One region of the Shewanella acanthi genome, then DNA from elsewhere that is predicted to be linked to it. Evidence: predicted binding sites of a transcription regulator. Region 1 holds the regulator's gene; the other holds the start of a gene.
What was found. The regulator FliA, encoded in region 1, starts transcription of late flagellar genes. The targets are predictions, from matches to a motif close to CTAAAGNTNNNNNNNNNNNNGCCGATA.
Positions count from the first base shown of each region.

Region 2: pomA (flagellar motor protein PomA) is a predicted target of FliA. The motif match lies at 4,898-4,924, and genes of this name have one in related genera.

Region 1 is NZ_CP080413.1:1,254,960-1,262,514, reverse strand. Features, by position in the region: gene K0H61_RS05700 (membrane anchored protein in chemotaxis locus) at 1-484, opposite strand, end outside; gene K0H61_RS05695 (protein-glutamate methylesterase/protein-glutamine glutaminase) at 498-1,619, opposite strand; gene K0H61_RS05690 (chemotaxis protein CheA) at 1,640-3,916, opposite strand; gene K0H61_RS05685 (protein phosphatase CheZ) at 3,932-4,669, opposite strand; gene cheY (chemotaxis response regulator CheY) at 4,683-5,066, opposite strand; gene K0H61_RS05675 (RNA polymerase sigma factor FliA) at 5,114-5,827, opposite strand; gene K0H61_RS05670 (MinD/ParA family protein) at 5,820-6,701, opposite strand; gene flhF (flagellar biosynthesis GTPase FlhF) at 6,706-7,555, opposite strand, start outside.
Region 2 is NZ_CP080413.1:2,792,140-2,799,694, forward strand. Features, by position in the region: gene K0H61_RS12150 (transcriptional regulator GcvA) at 1-861, opposite strand, end outside; gene K0H61_RS12155 (hypothetical protein) at 1,038-1,286, shown strand; gene thiI (tRNA uracil 4-sulfurtransferase ThiI) at 1,376-2,830, opposite strand; gene K0H61_RS12165 (flagellar motor protein MotB) at 3,043-3,969, opposite strand; gene pomA (flagellar motor protein PomA) at 3,973-4,740, opposite strand; gene xseB (exodeoxyribonuclease VII small subunit) at 5,054-5,293, shown strand; gene ispA ((2E,6E)-farnesyl diphosphate synthase) at 5,296-6,177, shown strand; gene dxs (1-deoxy-D-xylulose-5-phosphate synthase) at 6,199-7,555, shown strand, end outside.

The DNA.
Region 1 (7,555 bases):
TCACTTTTACCCCATCGGCAGATTCCGAAATGGTAATAGGCTGTTCGGCAGTTTGTCCAAGAGTGTCTGTTACATGAGAATTAGCGCTTACATCAGCAGACGTTTTAGGAGCAAGTGGTGACAATGTTTGCTCCGCATTAGGCGTTTGCTCTATGGATGTAGGATTTTCTGGCTTGGTATTGTTCTCGAGCAAAGGAGGCACTGCGTTACTAGGCTCGCTCTCGGGTCCAAGGGTAATTTGTTTCTGCTCCCCAGGCGTTGCCAGTTTTAGCAATGCTTTGGTTTGATCGGGATGCGATGCTAACCAATCTGCGATGGGTTTAGCCTGTTCATCGGGCACCATTAAAAGCACTTGCGATGACTCTAATCGCTTAACATCCTCCCGCAACAAACTGATTTTATGCGAATAATCTAAACTTAGCGCGGCCAGCGAAATAATAGCAATCGCCATTAACACAAATACGAGCATCACATTGGTGCTCAAATGCGTTTTTGTTTTAGCCACGGGCAGACTCTTTGAGGATTGATTCCGCCATATTATCTAAAGAAATAGAGGCGGAGGAAATACCTGCACTGGTCACGGCCTGCGGCATGCCATAAACCACACAACTGGCCTCATCCTGCGCCCAAATAGTGGCACCAACCGCTTTTAACATTCTGGCTCCTTCTCGCCCATCGGCGCCCATACCGGTTAACACAACTGCCAGCACATCACCGCCATAGGCCTTAGAGGCTGAGGCAAAGGTAATATCAACACTTGGTTTGTAATTGAGCTCTACACTGCCTGCGAGGATTTTAAGCCGAGCGGTTGTGCCCGTGCGCTCCAGCATCATCTGCATGCCACCAGGGGCTAAATAGGCACAACCTGGTCGTAGCACATCACCGTTTGCCGCTTCTTTGACTTCAATTTTACACAATCCGTTTAAACGGCTGGCAAAGGCGGGGGTGAATGCAGCGGGCATATGCTGAATAAGCAGAATTGGATGGGGGTAATTTGCCGGGAACTGAGTCAAAATCTTTTGCAGTGCAACAGGCCCCCCTGTCGATGTCCCAATCAATAACAGCTTGTAGTGCTTTCCACTTGGGCGGATTGTTGAGGGGATAGCGCGCGAAGGTGTCGATGCAGCAGGTGTTTCACCCCTCGCCGTTGCCCCTGACTGTACGCTGTTTGCAATCCTTGGCGCTATCGCTAAAGATGGGCGAACAAGCGGACGGAAAATTCGGCGGCGGCCAAGCGCTTTAACCCTTTGCTGTAGGAGCTGAATCGCCTCATCCCTGTTTGTTGCTATATCTTCAAATCGCTTAGGTAAAAAGTCCAAAGCGCCTGCATCGAGGGCATCTAAGGTGGCCTTAGCACCATCATGGGTAAGCGATGAAAACATTAAAATCGGCGTTGGCGTTTTTGCCATAATTTCGCGAACGGCAGTAATACCGTCCATGACAGGCATTTCGATATCCATGGTAATGACCTGTGGATTTAACTCCGCCGCCATTTTAACCGCTTCGGCCCCATTCGAGGCCGTTGCGATGACTTCCAACTCGGGATCTTGATTGACTATTTCACTGACGCGTCGTCTGAAAAAACTTGAGTCATCAACGACTAATACTCTAATGGCCATTCCATTCCTTCGCTTGGAAACTAACTTTTCTTGGCATAATGCTTTAATAATCCAGGCACATCCAAGATTAAGGCGATGCCACCATCGGAGGTAATAGTCGCCCCAGCCATACCAGGAGTACCATGAAGCATTGCCCCTAATGGCTTAATGACCACTTCCTCTTGCCCAATGAGTGCATCCACCACAAACCCAATTTGCATCATGCCTAATTGGACAATAACCACATGGCCGAACTTTTTATCACCATGTTTAAAGTTGGTGCGATTGCGATGCAGCCATTGCTCTAAATAAAACAGTGGTACTGCCTTATTTCGTACAATTACGGTCAACTGACCATCAACAATATTGGTCTTAGTCAGGTCAAGGTGGAAGATTTCATTTACGCTAGAAAGCGGTAAGGCGAAGACTTGCTTAGCCACATCAACCATCAGTGTTGGCATAATCGCCAGCGTTAGTGGCACTTTAATCTCAAGGATTGTGCCTTTTCCCTTCACCGAATCGATATGCACAGTACCATTGAGCTGGGTGATGCGAGTTTTGACCACGTCCATGCCAACCCCACGGCCGGAGATATCGGAAATTTCGACTTTGGTTGAAAAGCCAGGGGCAAAAATGAGGTTATAGGCTTCGCTGTCGGTCATCCGAGAGGCTGCATCCTCATCGAGCACTCCCCGTTTAATGGCAATTTGTTTGAGCTTTTCAGGATCCATACCAGCGCCATCGTCTTCGATTTTCAGCAGAATATGGTCACCTTCTTGGCTGGCGGACAGGGTGATGGTTCCGGTGCGAGGTTTGCCGCCGGCCTCACGGTCATTTGGCATCTCAATACCATGGTCAACCGAGTTGCGGACTAAGTGAACTAAAGGATCGGCAAGTGCTTCAACGAGGTTTTTATCGAGATCGGTTTCTTCGCCTACCAATACCAGATCAATTTCTTTATTCAGAGTACGGGCCAAGTCACGTACAACCCTTGGGAAGCGACCAAATACCTTTTTAATCGGTTGCATGCGCGTCTTCATGACAGCGCCTTGCAGATCTGCGGTCACTAAATCCAAATTCGCTAAAGCCTTAGACATTTCCTCATCATCACGGCTTATCCCAAGGCTTAGCAGCCGATTACGCACTAGTACTAACTCACCCACCATATTCATGATTTGGTCGAGCCTTGCAGTATCCACGCGTACGGTTGTTTCCCCCTGGGGAGCATTTGTAGAAGCGCCCCCGACTTTTGCTGGTGCTTTTTCGGCAACGGCAACTTCTGTCTTGGGAGCAACAGCTGGCGGAGTGACTGCAGCTGGCGCAGGGGTAGCTTTTGGCTGCACTGCCGCGTTTTGAGCAGGGGCCTTAGTGCTCGCCTCTGGAGTCGATTTTGTTGCGACACCACCCACTTTAGGTTTAGCGGGAGCCCCGCCTTTACCATGTAATTCATCCAGTAAACGCTCGAATTCATCCTCAGTGATTTCATCGGCGTCAACAGGCGTTGCTGCAACGGGCACAGGTTCAGCCTTTGACGCTGCAGGAGCATCAACTTTACCACTAAATTTTCCAGAGCCATGCAGCTCGTCGAGCAACGCTTCAAATTCATCGTCGGTGATATCATCACTCGAGCTCACAGCAGCTTGAGATGCCACTTTATCGATATCACTCGTTTGACGATCGGCGGCTTTGCTCTCAGCCTGCGCCTTAATACCAGGTCCCTTACCCGCACCGTGCAGGGCATCGAGCAGGGCTTCAAACTCAGCTTCATCGATTTCGTCAATACTCGCCTCATCGGTCGCGCTAGACTCCACGGGCATTTTGTCATCAGCTTCAGCTTCGACCACAGCTTCGATAATGGGCTCTGGCTGATGTTCAACCACGGGTTCTATGTCAACAACGGCGGCTTGACCGAGTTCAGAGGGCAACGGCTCACCCGAACTTAACAATTTTAAGCGAGCAAGCAGACTTGGATCGGCGGGGTCCTGCTGCTCACCCTGTTGGGTCTGGGCGAACATCGTATTGATGGCATCGACAGCCTGCAGAATGATATCCATCAATTCGGCACTGACACTGCGCTTACCGGTACGAAGAAGATCGAAGGTGTTTTCTGCCTCATGGCAGACATCCACCATGGGCGTCAGACTTAAAAAACCTGCGCCGCCTTTAACCGTATGAAAGCCTCTGAAAATCGCATTCAGTAAGTCGGTGTCGTCAGGATTATTTTCAAGGGCAACTAACTGCTCCTGAAGCAGTTCTAAAATCTCACCCGCTTCAATCAAAAAGTCCTGGAGTATCTCTTCATCCACATCAAAAGCCATCAACTTGACTCCCAGTTAGAAACCCAAACTCGATAACAAATCATCCACTTCGTCTTGGCCTGTGACCACATCTTGACGAAGTTCTGCATTCAATATCGGCCCTTCGGCTTCAATATTATTTTTCTGCCTGACAGGACTATCATTTATCGGTTGATCACCAAATACCGTCAGCATAGAGACCAGATTGTTTTCAACTTCCATGACGAGATCGATTACGCGGCGGATCATCTGCCCAGTGAGATCCTGAAAATCCTGCGCCATCAGAATTTGGTTCAGTAATTCGCGCAACCGATTGGAATCCAACTCACTACGGGACATCAAATGCTGCACATCGTGGCAAAGTACTTTAAAGTCACTGAGCGCGATTTCGCGGCGCATCAATTTTTCCCACGACGGCATCACTTGCTGAATATTAGCCGTTAATGCATTCGCCAATGGCAGACACTCTTCCACTGCATCCATGGTTTTATTGGCTGCCTGCTCTGTCATATCAATGACATAGCTTAATCGTTCCTTCGCATCTGGAATTTCAGTATTAGTCAGCTCGACTAAACGGTTATCGACTTGGAAATCCATCAAGGCGCTGTGGAGTTGACGGGTCAATTTACCGACCTCATCAAACAGGTCCCTTTGGAGTGGAGCGGCAAGCTCCCTTAGGAAATCATCGGCTTGAGTCTGTTGTTTAGCGCTTAGCAGTTCAACTAGATGCTGAGCTTGCTCAAGCGAAATGAGCCCTGATGTGTGTGACTTCATAGCTCATCCCTGCTTAAGCAAGTCGTTCGAATATCTTGTCTAACTTCTCTTTTAATGTCGCTGCCGTAAATGGCTTAACCACGTAGCCATTTACCCCAGCTTGAGCTGCGGCAATGATTTGTTCACGTTTAGCCTCTGCGGTTACCATCAACACAGGTAAATGCTTTAGGGAGTCATCTGCACGAATTGCTCTTAATAAATCAATCCCTTGCATCCCTGGCATATTCCAGTCTGTAACCACAAAATCAAAATCCCCTTTCTGCAGCATAGGCAAAGCGGTTGAGCCATCGTCTGCTTCTTGGGTATTGTTAAAGCCCAAGTCTCGCAACAAGTTCTTGATGATACGTCTCATTGTCGAAAAGTCGTCAACGATGAGAATCTTCATATTCTTGTCCAAGGTTTCCTCCGGTGAGCTAACATTTTGAGCTCAAAGTAATAATTATATTATGTCCAGTGCTTGAGCTTGCCTTTGAGTCGCAACATGGCCTGACTTAATATCTGGCTGACACGGGACTCACTTACCTCAAGAATGGCGCCAATTTCTTTTAAATTCAATGCTTCATCGTAGTACAACGACAGAACTAGCGCATCTCTTTCAGGCAATAACTTAATTGCTTCCACCAGCGCGGTATGAAACTGGCTCTCAGCCAATTGCTCAAAGGTGCCATCGCCGACGTGATCCTCGGCGGTTAAGATATCCTCAGAAACGCCAAGATCTTCTATCCCTATGATTTTACCTACAGAAACATCATTGAGAATATGATGGTACTCCGCAAGCGTCATATCAAGTTTTTCGGCGATTTCTGTGTCCCGTGCATCACGACCGAGCACCTGCTCGAGCTCATCGATGGCTTGGGCAACGCGACGATTGTTACGATGGACAGAACGAGGTACCCAATCACCCCGACGGATTTCATCCAGCATCGCCCCGCGAATACGTATGCCGGCAAAAGTCTCAAACTTTGCACCTTTGCCGCCATCAAATTTCGACGATGCTTCTAAGAGGCCCATCATCCCAGCTTGCAGTAAATCATCGAGCTGCACTGAGGCGGGTAATCTGGCGAGCAAATGATGTGCAATTCTTTTAACCAACGGTGCATACTGTTCAACGATAGATGATTTATTGTTTAAACAAGTATACGCAGCGGCTTTATTCACTCGTTTTTTCCTCTTGCATATTTGGTCGCTGAACTAATCGCTCAACGAAAAATTCCAAATGTCCGCCGGGTTGTTGCGGCACAGGCCAGCTCATAATTTTATTTGCCAGTCCCTGATACGCAATCGCCGCTGGAGACTTAGGAAAAGCCTCGACGACTAATTTCTGCTTTCGCACAGATTTACGCAGATTTTCATCAAATGGAATGGTTGCGACAAGTTCAAGTGCGACATCTAAAAATCTGTCGGTCACTTTACTGAGTTTAGCAAATAATTCCATACCTTCGCGCAAACTGCGGACCATATTGGCGACAATTTTGAAGCGGAACACACCATGCTCACGGCTGAGAATTTTAATGAGTGCATAGGCGTCGGTAATTGAGGTAGGCTCGTCACACACCACGATGAGCACGTCCTGCGAGGCGCGTGAAAAACTGAGCACCATATCGGAAATACCCGCTGCGGTATCAACAATTAAAATGTCGAACTGGGTGCGCATTTCACTGAATGCACGAATTAGGCCTGCATGTTGCGCAGGGCTTAACTCCACCATCGCCTGAGTACCTGAGGTTGCTGGCACTATGCCAATCCCCTTAGGGCCACGGACGATAATATCGTCTAATTCCGCATCGCCAGACAATACGTGGGAGAGATTACGTTCAGCGCGGATCCCTAACATGACATCGACGTTTGCTAAGCCAAGGTCAGCATCAAGCACTAACACGCGCTTGCCCTTTTCGGCTAATGCCACAGCAGTATTGATGGATACACTGGTTTTACCCACGCCACCTTTACCACCCGTCACCGCGATTACTTTCACTTTTTCGTTATAGGGTTGATTCATCATACGTAAACCACTTGCTTGATCCAGGGTCATAACTCTACTCAAATGCACAGGTCAAATTATCTGACCACGCTGTGTCTTGTAATGCTTGTTGTTCGGTTCCATCTAATGCCGATAAAGCTTGTTCAGCTAACATAAAGGTATCGGCAACCTTCATATCCTCAGGCACACGCTGCCCATCGGTGACATAACTTAACGGCAGTCCACTTTGGATCAATACACTCAATGCGCCTGCAAGTGATACCGATTCATCGAGTTTAGTCAGTACCACACCAGATAGTGTAATGCGCTTAAAATGATTCACCGCATCCTGCAACACTCGGCGCTGCCCTGTTGCTGACAGTACCAGATAACTCCGGATAGGTATTCTGCTATTTGCAGTTAAATTATCAAGTTGCTGATAAAGACGCATATCACGCTGCCCCATACCCGCGGTATCTATCAATACTAGCTTGCGATTTCTAAACTGATATAGGATCTGCTCTAATTCATTTAAATCATGAGCTTGTTTGACTGGACACCCCATAATCTTGCCGTAGGTCGCCAGCTGCTCATAGGCACCAATTCGGTAATGGTCGGTAGTGATCAAGGCAACTTGATCCGCGCCATGGTGCGCGGCAAAGCGAGCCGCTAATTTGGCAAGGGATGTGGTTTTACCCACACCAGTTGGGCCAACTAAGGCGACTACACCGCCCTGTTTTACAATATCATCACCTTGATTATCCAGCATATTAGCAAGACTTTGCGGCAGAGCGCGCACCAATTCCGCAGGCGTGTAATGCTGACTTAACGCCGCTAATTTTGCCGCGACCGCTGGGGAAAATTCGGCTTCTAACAGTTTGGATTCGAGCATTGCGCCCACGGGGTCGATTCGCTTCTTATGCTCT
Region 2 (7,555 bases), 1.5 Mb from region 1:
CCATTCCCTAAACGCGACCACTTTACCTAGCTCGGCATGATTTTGCTGACACACCAAATAGTAGGCATCTTTACTGACCAACACCTCTTGGAATGGACACACTAAACGGCCCGCCTTGATATCGGGTCTAGCTAATACGCTATAACCTAACGCAACACCTTGGCCATGGGCAGCCGCCTGCAACACCAAGGATGAATGACTGAATATCGGCCCCTGATTCACATTAATATCATTAATCCCACATTGTCTAAACCAAGCCTGCCAATCGTGGCGGCTCATGTCGTGCAGTAGGGTGTGATGTTTTAAATCTTCAGGCTTTGAAAGCGGCTTAGGACCATTAAGTAACATGGGTGAACACACGGGAATAAGCACTTCATTACGCAACTTATCGGCACGTAGCCCTGGCCAATTGCCCAGACCATAATAAATCGCCACATCCACGTCGTCGGTCAAAGAACTCGCTTCGCTATCCACGGCTTTAATACGCACGTCGATATCGGGATTCTTTTCACTAAACTTAGACAGACGCGGTACAAGCCATTGAATTGCAAAACTAGGCGACATACTTACTGTTAAGGAACCAATCGCGCTACGGGCTAACAGTCTGTCGGTAGCATCGGTGAGTTGAGTAAAGATATCTTTAATATCGAGGAAATAGCTCTGCCCCTCTTCAGTGAGTAACAATGAGCGGTTCTTTCGACGAAATAATTTTAATCCGAGAAAGTCCTCTAATGCCTTAATTTGGTGACTCACCGCAGCCTGGGTGACAAACAATTCTTCCGCGGCTCGAGTAAAGCTCAAATGCCTAGCGGCAGCCTCGAAAGCTTTTACCGCATTGAGGGGGGGCAATCGTCTTGACATAGTGATCTCTATCGCATTTTTTAATTAGTTTTTCTAATCCTTATTGTTACATTTAATCGTTTGTAAAAGCCAGCCGTTTTGGTTAAATTTTGCGCCGTTGAAACACTTAGGTTGGACAGTCTCGAAATGGTGATGGGAATGTCTGACAGAAATTTTATGTCAGCCCGGAGGCGACGATGACCAATTTAAAATCTCTTTTTGCAGTAACAATACTGACTTTACTGAGCGTAAACGTTAGCGCAGCGGCGCTCAGTAACGGCAGCACTATCAATGCTGAAATTACCATAGATACCGCCGATTTGCAGGCAAATATTCAAGCAGAACTGAATGACACTATGGCGCAGATGCACCGCGAAGCCCTGCAGGAGCCCACGCTGCTGATTGCTGATGATACAGAGATGAATGAGCAAGTTTTGACCAAATAATTTAAACGGTCTAATCCTCAAATACAAAAAAAGCCGCATCTTTATGCGGCTTTTATTTATCTAAATTGTATTACCGAGAGCGAAATCGCCTAAGGGCGATACACCTTCACATTGTGATAGCCCTGCTCAATCAGGTACAAGGCCTGCAATTTGCTCATCACGCCGCGTTCACAATAGAGCAGATAAGTCTTTTGCTTATCGAGATCGGCAAATTGGGTCGCTAACTTGAAGAATGGAATACGCTTGATTTCAACGCCGTCGATTTCAAGCGGCTTATTCTCTTCTTCCTCAGGAGCACGAATATCAATCACCACTTCGTTAGTATCGATAGCGACTACGGTTTCGGTTTCAGTGATACGCGTATTCATTTGATCTGCTATCTCCCTGATATCAATCGCAACAGCTTGTTCTACGATACGGTCAATCAAGTCCTCGGAGAACTTAGTTTCCTCAGCCTCAACCTTAGCCAGTACCGCTTTAACCGTCGGTTTTTGTGAAATCACGCCGCAGTACTCAGGCATCGATTTAGCGAAATCCTCAGTACCAATACGGCGACATTCGTTGATGATGTCCTGCTTATCCATGGCGATCAATGGACGCAAAATCAACATGTCAGTGCAGCGGTCGATAACATTTAGGTTGGTCAGGGTTTGGCTCGATACTTGACCTAAGCTTTCACCGGTGACAATCGCTTGGATACCCATGCGCTCAGCAATACGCGCCGCAGTGCGCATCATCATGCGCTTAAGCACCACGCCCATTTGACCGTTGTCAATCTTCTCTAAAATCTCGGCAACCACAGGCTCAAACGGTACCGACACAAACTTCACCTTGTGGGACTCACCGTAGGTTTTCCACAGATGATAGGCAACCTGCTTAACCCCAATTTCGTGCTGCGCGCCACCTAGGTTAAAGAAACAGTAATGGGTACGGGCCCCCTTCTTGATGAACTGATAGCTCGAAACGCCGGAGTCAAACCCGCCCGAAATTAAGGACAACACATCTTCCTGTGTCGCCATTGGGAAGCCACCTAAGCCTTCGATACGTTTAGTTACCATGTACAGTTTATCGCCCTCAATTTCGAGGTTAACTGTCACTTCAGGGTTCTTTAAACGCACGCCTACGGCATCGGTAAACTGATTTAAACCACCACCCACATAACGTTCCACTTCGATGGAGTTAAAATCGTGGTCGCCAGTACGTTTTACACGTACACAGAAGGTTTTGCCAGCAATTTGGTCACGGTAAACGGGCAGCACTTGCTGATAAATATCATCGACCGAAGTAAAACTGTATTCGTCCACTTGAACCACGTGGGCAATACCAGGAATGCATGCTAAACGCTCACCAAAAGCCTGAGCTAATTCAGGTTTATCCTTAGGCACCTTAACCCAAATACGGTCCCATTGACGTTGCACTTTGGCCTCTTCGTCAACTTTCTTGAGTACGTTACGGATATTGGTTTCAAGCATTTTGGTGAAGCGCATGCGTACCGGCTTGCTCTTCATCATGATTTCTGGGTACAGCTTTACAATAAACTTCATGGGATTTCCGCGGGCAATTTTGTAAACAGCAAAATTGGTTAAAAGAATAATCAGGCGATTATAACAAACTCACCGCGATTGGCGCACCTGTTTCGGCACTTCAGCCCCTCAAGACCTGAGCTGAAGCACACTTGAACTTATAGTCAAAAACCACCAATAAAAAAAGCCATGCGTTGTAGCACGGCTTGTTCTGCTCAAAAATTACTTTGCGGTTAGGGCGAATTCCCTACTTGGATCTCTTCTGACTCCTTGGCCTTCCCCTGCTCGATAGCAATTTCTACGCGACGGTTGCGGGCACGGCTGTCAGGTGAATCATTGGGCACGAGTGGATTATTTGACGCCATGCCCACCACTTTTAATCTTTTAGAGTCAAAGCCTTTAACCTGTAATAGCACATCGGCCACCGCAACAGCACGCTTACTAGAGAGATCCCAGTTAGAGCTATAAAGTTCATCACTGATAAGCATATCATCGGTGTAACCCGATACTGTGATAATGCCTGGCACATCCTTAAGCAACTCACCCACTGAGCGAACTACTGGTTTGAATCTTGGCTGCAGGAAGCCCGAACCCGAGGCAAAGGACCCCTTCTCACGGATACGGATAATAATTTGCTGACCCAAGGATTCTATTTCAATCGCGCCGTCAATAATCTCTTTGTTGAGTTCTTCGGCCATTTTTTTGACCTGCTGATTGATTTTTTCCTGAGCGGCAGAGGCATCAGCCTTGACAGCATCGGCACTTTCCTGAGCGGTGGCACTCGCCTCACCACCACGCTGGGAACCATTCTGCTCCTGTACTCCGCCAGAGCTTTCATCCTGCCCGGCTTGATAATCGAGTACAGGTTCGGTCATCTCGTTGGTTTGTTGGTTAATGATTTCAATCGGCGTAGGATCGGGGCGACCTGGGCGAAACTCCAGTGCAATCACCGAAGTACCCTTAGGAATGTCTTTGACTTCGACCTTATTTTGCACACCGAAGGCATACTTCATCGAGCCTGCAATTTGCTTAAACTTAAGCACGTCCATTTCGGAGAAGGATAACAACAACACAAAAAAGCACAGCAGAAGTGACATTAAGTCAGCAAATGTAGCCAGCCAGAGCGGGGCTCCCGGTGGTGGACAGTTGCACTTAGCCATGGACTATTCCCCGTCCGTCGTATCGACTTGGCGCTGTTTTTCAGCCAAATAATTCTTTAAGAAACCTTCGATCACCCTTGGGTTTTGGCCATCTTGAATCGCTAGCACCGCATCCATAATAAGATTACGGTTAAGCATTTCTTCGCCCATGCGCAAACTCAACTTATCCGCAATCGGAATACACACCATATTTGCCAGCATAGCGCCATAGAGCGTGGTTAACAGCGCAACCGCCATCGAAGGGCCAATAGATTTGGGATCGGACATATTGGACAACATGGCAACCAACCCCACAAGTGTACCAATCATCCCCATCGCAGGCGCCACATCACCAAAGGATCTAAAAATGGAAATACCATTGCGATGGCGCTCTTCGGTTAAAGCAATGTCCTTCTCAAGTGCAGCGCGCACAACTTCACCATCATGCCCGTCTACCAACATGTCGACGGCTTTTTGCATAAAGCTATTGGAGATCTGCGCTTCTTCGAGGGCCAGAAAGCCACCTTTACGAGCCGCATCGGCCATGGTCACTGATTGTTCGATGAGATCTTCTGGTTTATCAATTTTGAAGGTAAAAGCTTTCACCGCGATTTTAACCGCGCCGAAAAACTGCTTTAAATTGAATTTCATCATCACAACGAAAAAGGAGCCACCGAAGACAATGAGAATGGAAGCCACATCGACGAAAATCATCAAGCCACCGCTTGAAATCATCGCCCAAAGGATAAACCCTAGGCCCCCAATAAGTCCTATTAGTGTTGCTAAATCCACAACGGCTCCTCAATATCCGGTATAAACGACATCATACTGACTCTATTAGTAAAATAATACCGATGTTATCCATACCGGCTAACATTCCCCAAATTACCTGAGCCTTATCCCTCTGATGCGAAAAGATGACCATAAACAAAATGCTGTTATTGTTAGTTATCGGACAAGCCCACAGCAAGTTTAGCGACAATTTAAATTTTCTGAAAAAAATTCAGCAACAAAGCGTGCTATTGAGCAAATATCCAGCGTCTGAATTTGACCCTTGAGCCGCCCTGATATACCTTGTGTCCGCTCTTTCAAAGGAATTATTAACGTGGCTAAGAAACCCGAAAATCTCAGTTTTGAAGAATCCCTTGGCGAACTCGAGCGCATTGTAGCCGAACTAGAACAGGGCGATGTGTCCCTCGATGATGCGTTAAAACAATTCGAGCGCGGGATAAATTTAGTCCGAAACAGCCAAGCCAAACTCGAACAAGCCCAACAAAAAGTGGCCATTCTACTTAAACAAGATGAAAATGCGCCGCTGTCTCCCTATGTCGTTGAGGGCGAATAAGCGTGTTAGCCGATGCCATTAAAACCTATCAACAACGCGTTGATGCCCAATTAACAGCGCGTTTCACTACGCTCGAAGAGGTTGCACCCAAGCTCAAAGCCGCCATGACCCATGGCGCCCTGCTCGGCGGTAAACGCATTCGCCCCTTCCTCGTTTATAGCGTTGGACAGATGTTTGGGGTGGAGCTTGAAAAACTCGACGCCTGCGCCGCAGCTATCGAGTGTATTCATGCCTACTCGTTAATCCATGACGATTTACCCGCTATGGACGATGACGACTTGCGCCGCGGTCAACCAACGGTGCATATTGCATTCGATGAAGCCACCGCCATTTTAGCCGGTGACGCGCTGCAAACTTTAGCTTTTGAAATTATCACCGAATCCATTCCTGGCATTCGCAGCGAACAACAGCTTGCCATGGTAAAAGTCTTGGCCAAAGCCTCGGGTTATCGCGGCATGTGTGGCGGCCAAGCCATCGATTTAGCCTCAACTAATAAGCAAATCGATCTTAAGGCCTTAACCCAGTTACATAATTTAAAAACCGGTGCGCTGATTAGCTGTGCCGTTGAATTGGCGTTAATTGTAGCCGACGCCAATCAGGCTGAAGCTGAATCGATGAGGGCATTCGCCCATGCAATTGGATTAGCCTTCCAAGTTCAGGACGATATTCTTGATATCACAGCCACTACCGAGGAGCTTGGTAAGCCTCAAGGTTCTGATTTGGAATCGAACAAGAGTACCTTTCCGCAACTGCTTGGATTAGAAGGGGCTCAAGACACTGCCGAGCAACTCATCCAAGAAGCACTATCAGCGCTGGCAAAATTGCCATACAATAGTCAGTTAATTGCAGACTTCGCACGCTATATCATTGAGCGAAGAATATAAAAAGAGACGAAGTATCTCGCTATGAGTTTGGACATTTCCCAGTTTCCCGTGTTGGCGCAGGCCAATACTCCAAATGAACTCCGCCAACTTCCTCAGGCCCTGTTACCCCAATTGGCCGATGAACTGCGGGAGTTTCTCCTTAAGTCTGTTGGCATGTCCAGCGGACACTTTGCCTCAGGCCTAGGTACGGTTGAACTGACCGTGGCCTTGCATTATGTGTACAACACTCCCTTCGATCGTTTGATTTGGGACGTTGGCCACCAGGCGTATCCCCATAAAATCCTGACAGGTCGTCGGGACAGAATGCACACCATTCGCCAAAAGAACGGTTTGCACCCATTCCCATGGCGAGAAGAAAGTGAATACGACACCTTCAGCGTGGGTCACTCAGGTACGTCTATCAGTGCGGCACTGGGTATGGCCGTTGCCGCCGAAAAAGAGCAAGCTGGCCGTAAAGTGGTTGCTGTGATTGGCGATGGCGCAATGACAGGCGGCATGGTGTTCGAAGCCATGAACCATGCTGGCGATCTGCATAACGATATGCTGATGGTACTTAACGACAACGAGATGTCGATTTCAGAAAACGTCGGCGCACTCAATAATCACCTCGCGCAGTTGATGTCAGGTCGTCTTTACACCACCATCCGTGAAAGCAGTAAAAAAGTCCTTAAGGGCATGCCTGTTATCAAGGAAATGGCTAAGCGTACCGAAGAGCACCTCAAGGGCATGGTCGTACCCGGCACCTTGTTTGAAGAATTAGGTTTTAACTACATCGGCCCTATCGATGGCCATGATGTAGACGCACTGGTTGAAACCCTGCGCAATATGCGTAACCTCAAGGGCCCGCAGGTTTTGCATATCATGACCAAAAAAGGGCGTGGTTATGAGCCTGCTGAGAAAGACCCTATCGGTTGGCACGCAGTGCCAAAATTCGACCCATCACAATTTAAAAAGCCTGCCACTAAACCTGGCCTGCCGACTTTCTCGCAGGTCTTTGGCAAATGGCTTTGTGATATTGCGGCGAAGGATGAAAAAGTGCTCGGTATTACGCCAGCAATGCGTGAAGGTTCAGGCATGGTGGAGTTTTCACAGCGTTTCCCGAAACAGTATTTCGATGCAGCGATTGCCGAGCAACACGCAGTGACGCTCGGTGCAGGTTTTGCCTGTGAAGGCTTTAAACCAGTGGTAGCGATTTACTCGACCTTCCTGCAACGGGGTTACGATCAGTTAATTCACGATGTGGCTCTGCAGCGATTACCCGTGCTGTTTGCGATTGACCGTGGCGGCATTGTCGGTGCTGACGGCCCAACCCACCAAGGTGCATTCGATTTAAGCTTTATGCGCTGCATCCCGAATATGGTGATCATGGCGCCATCGG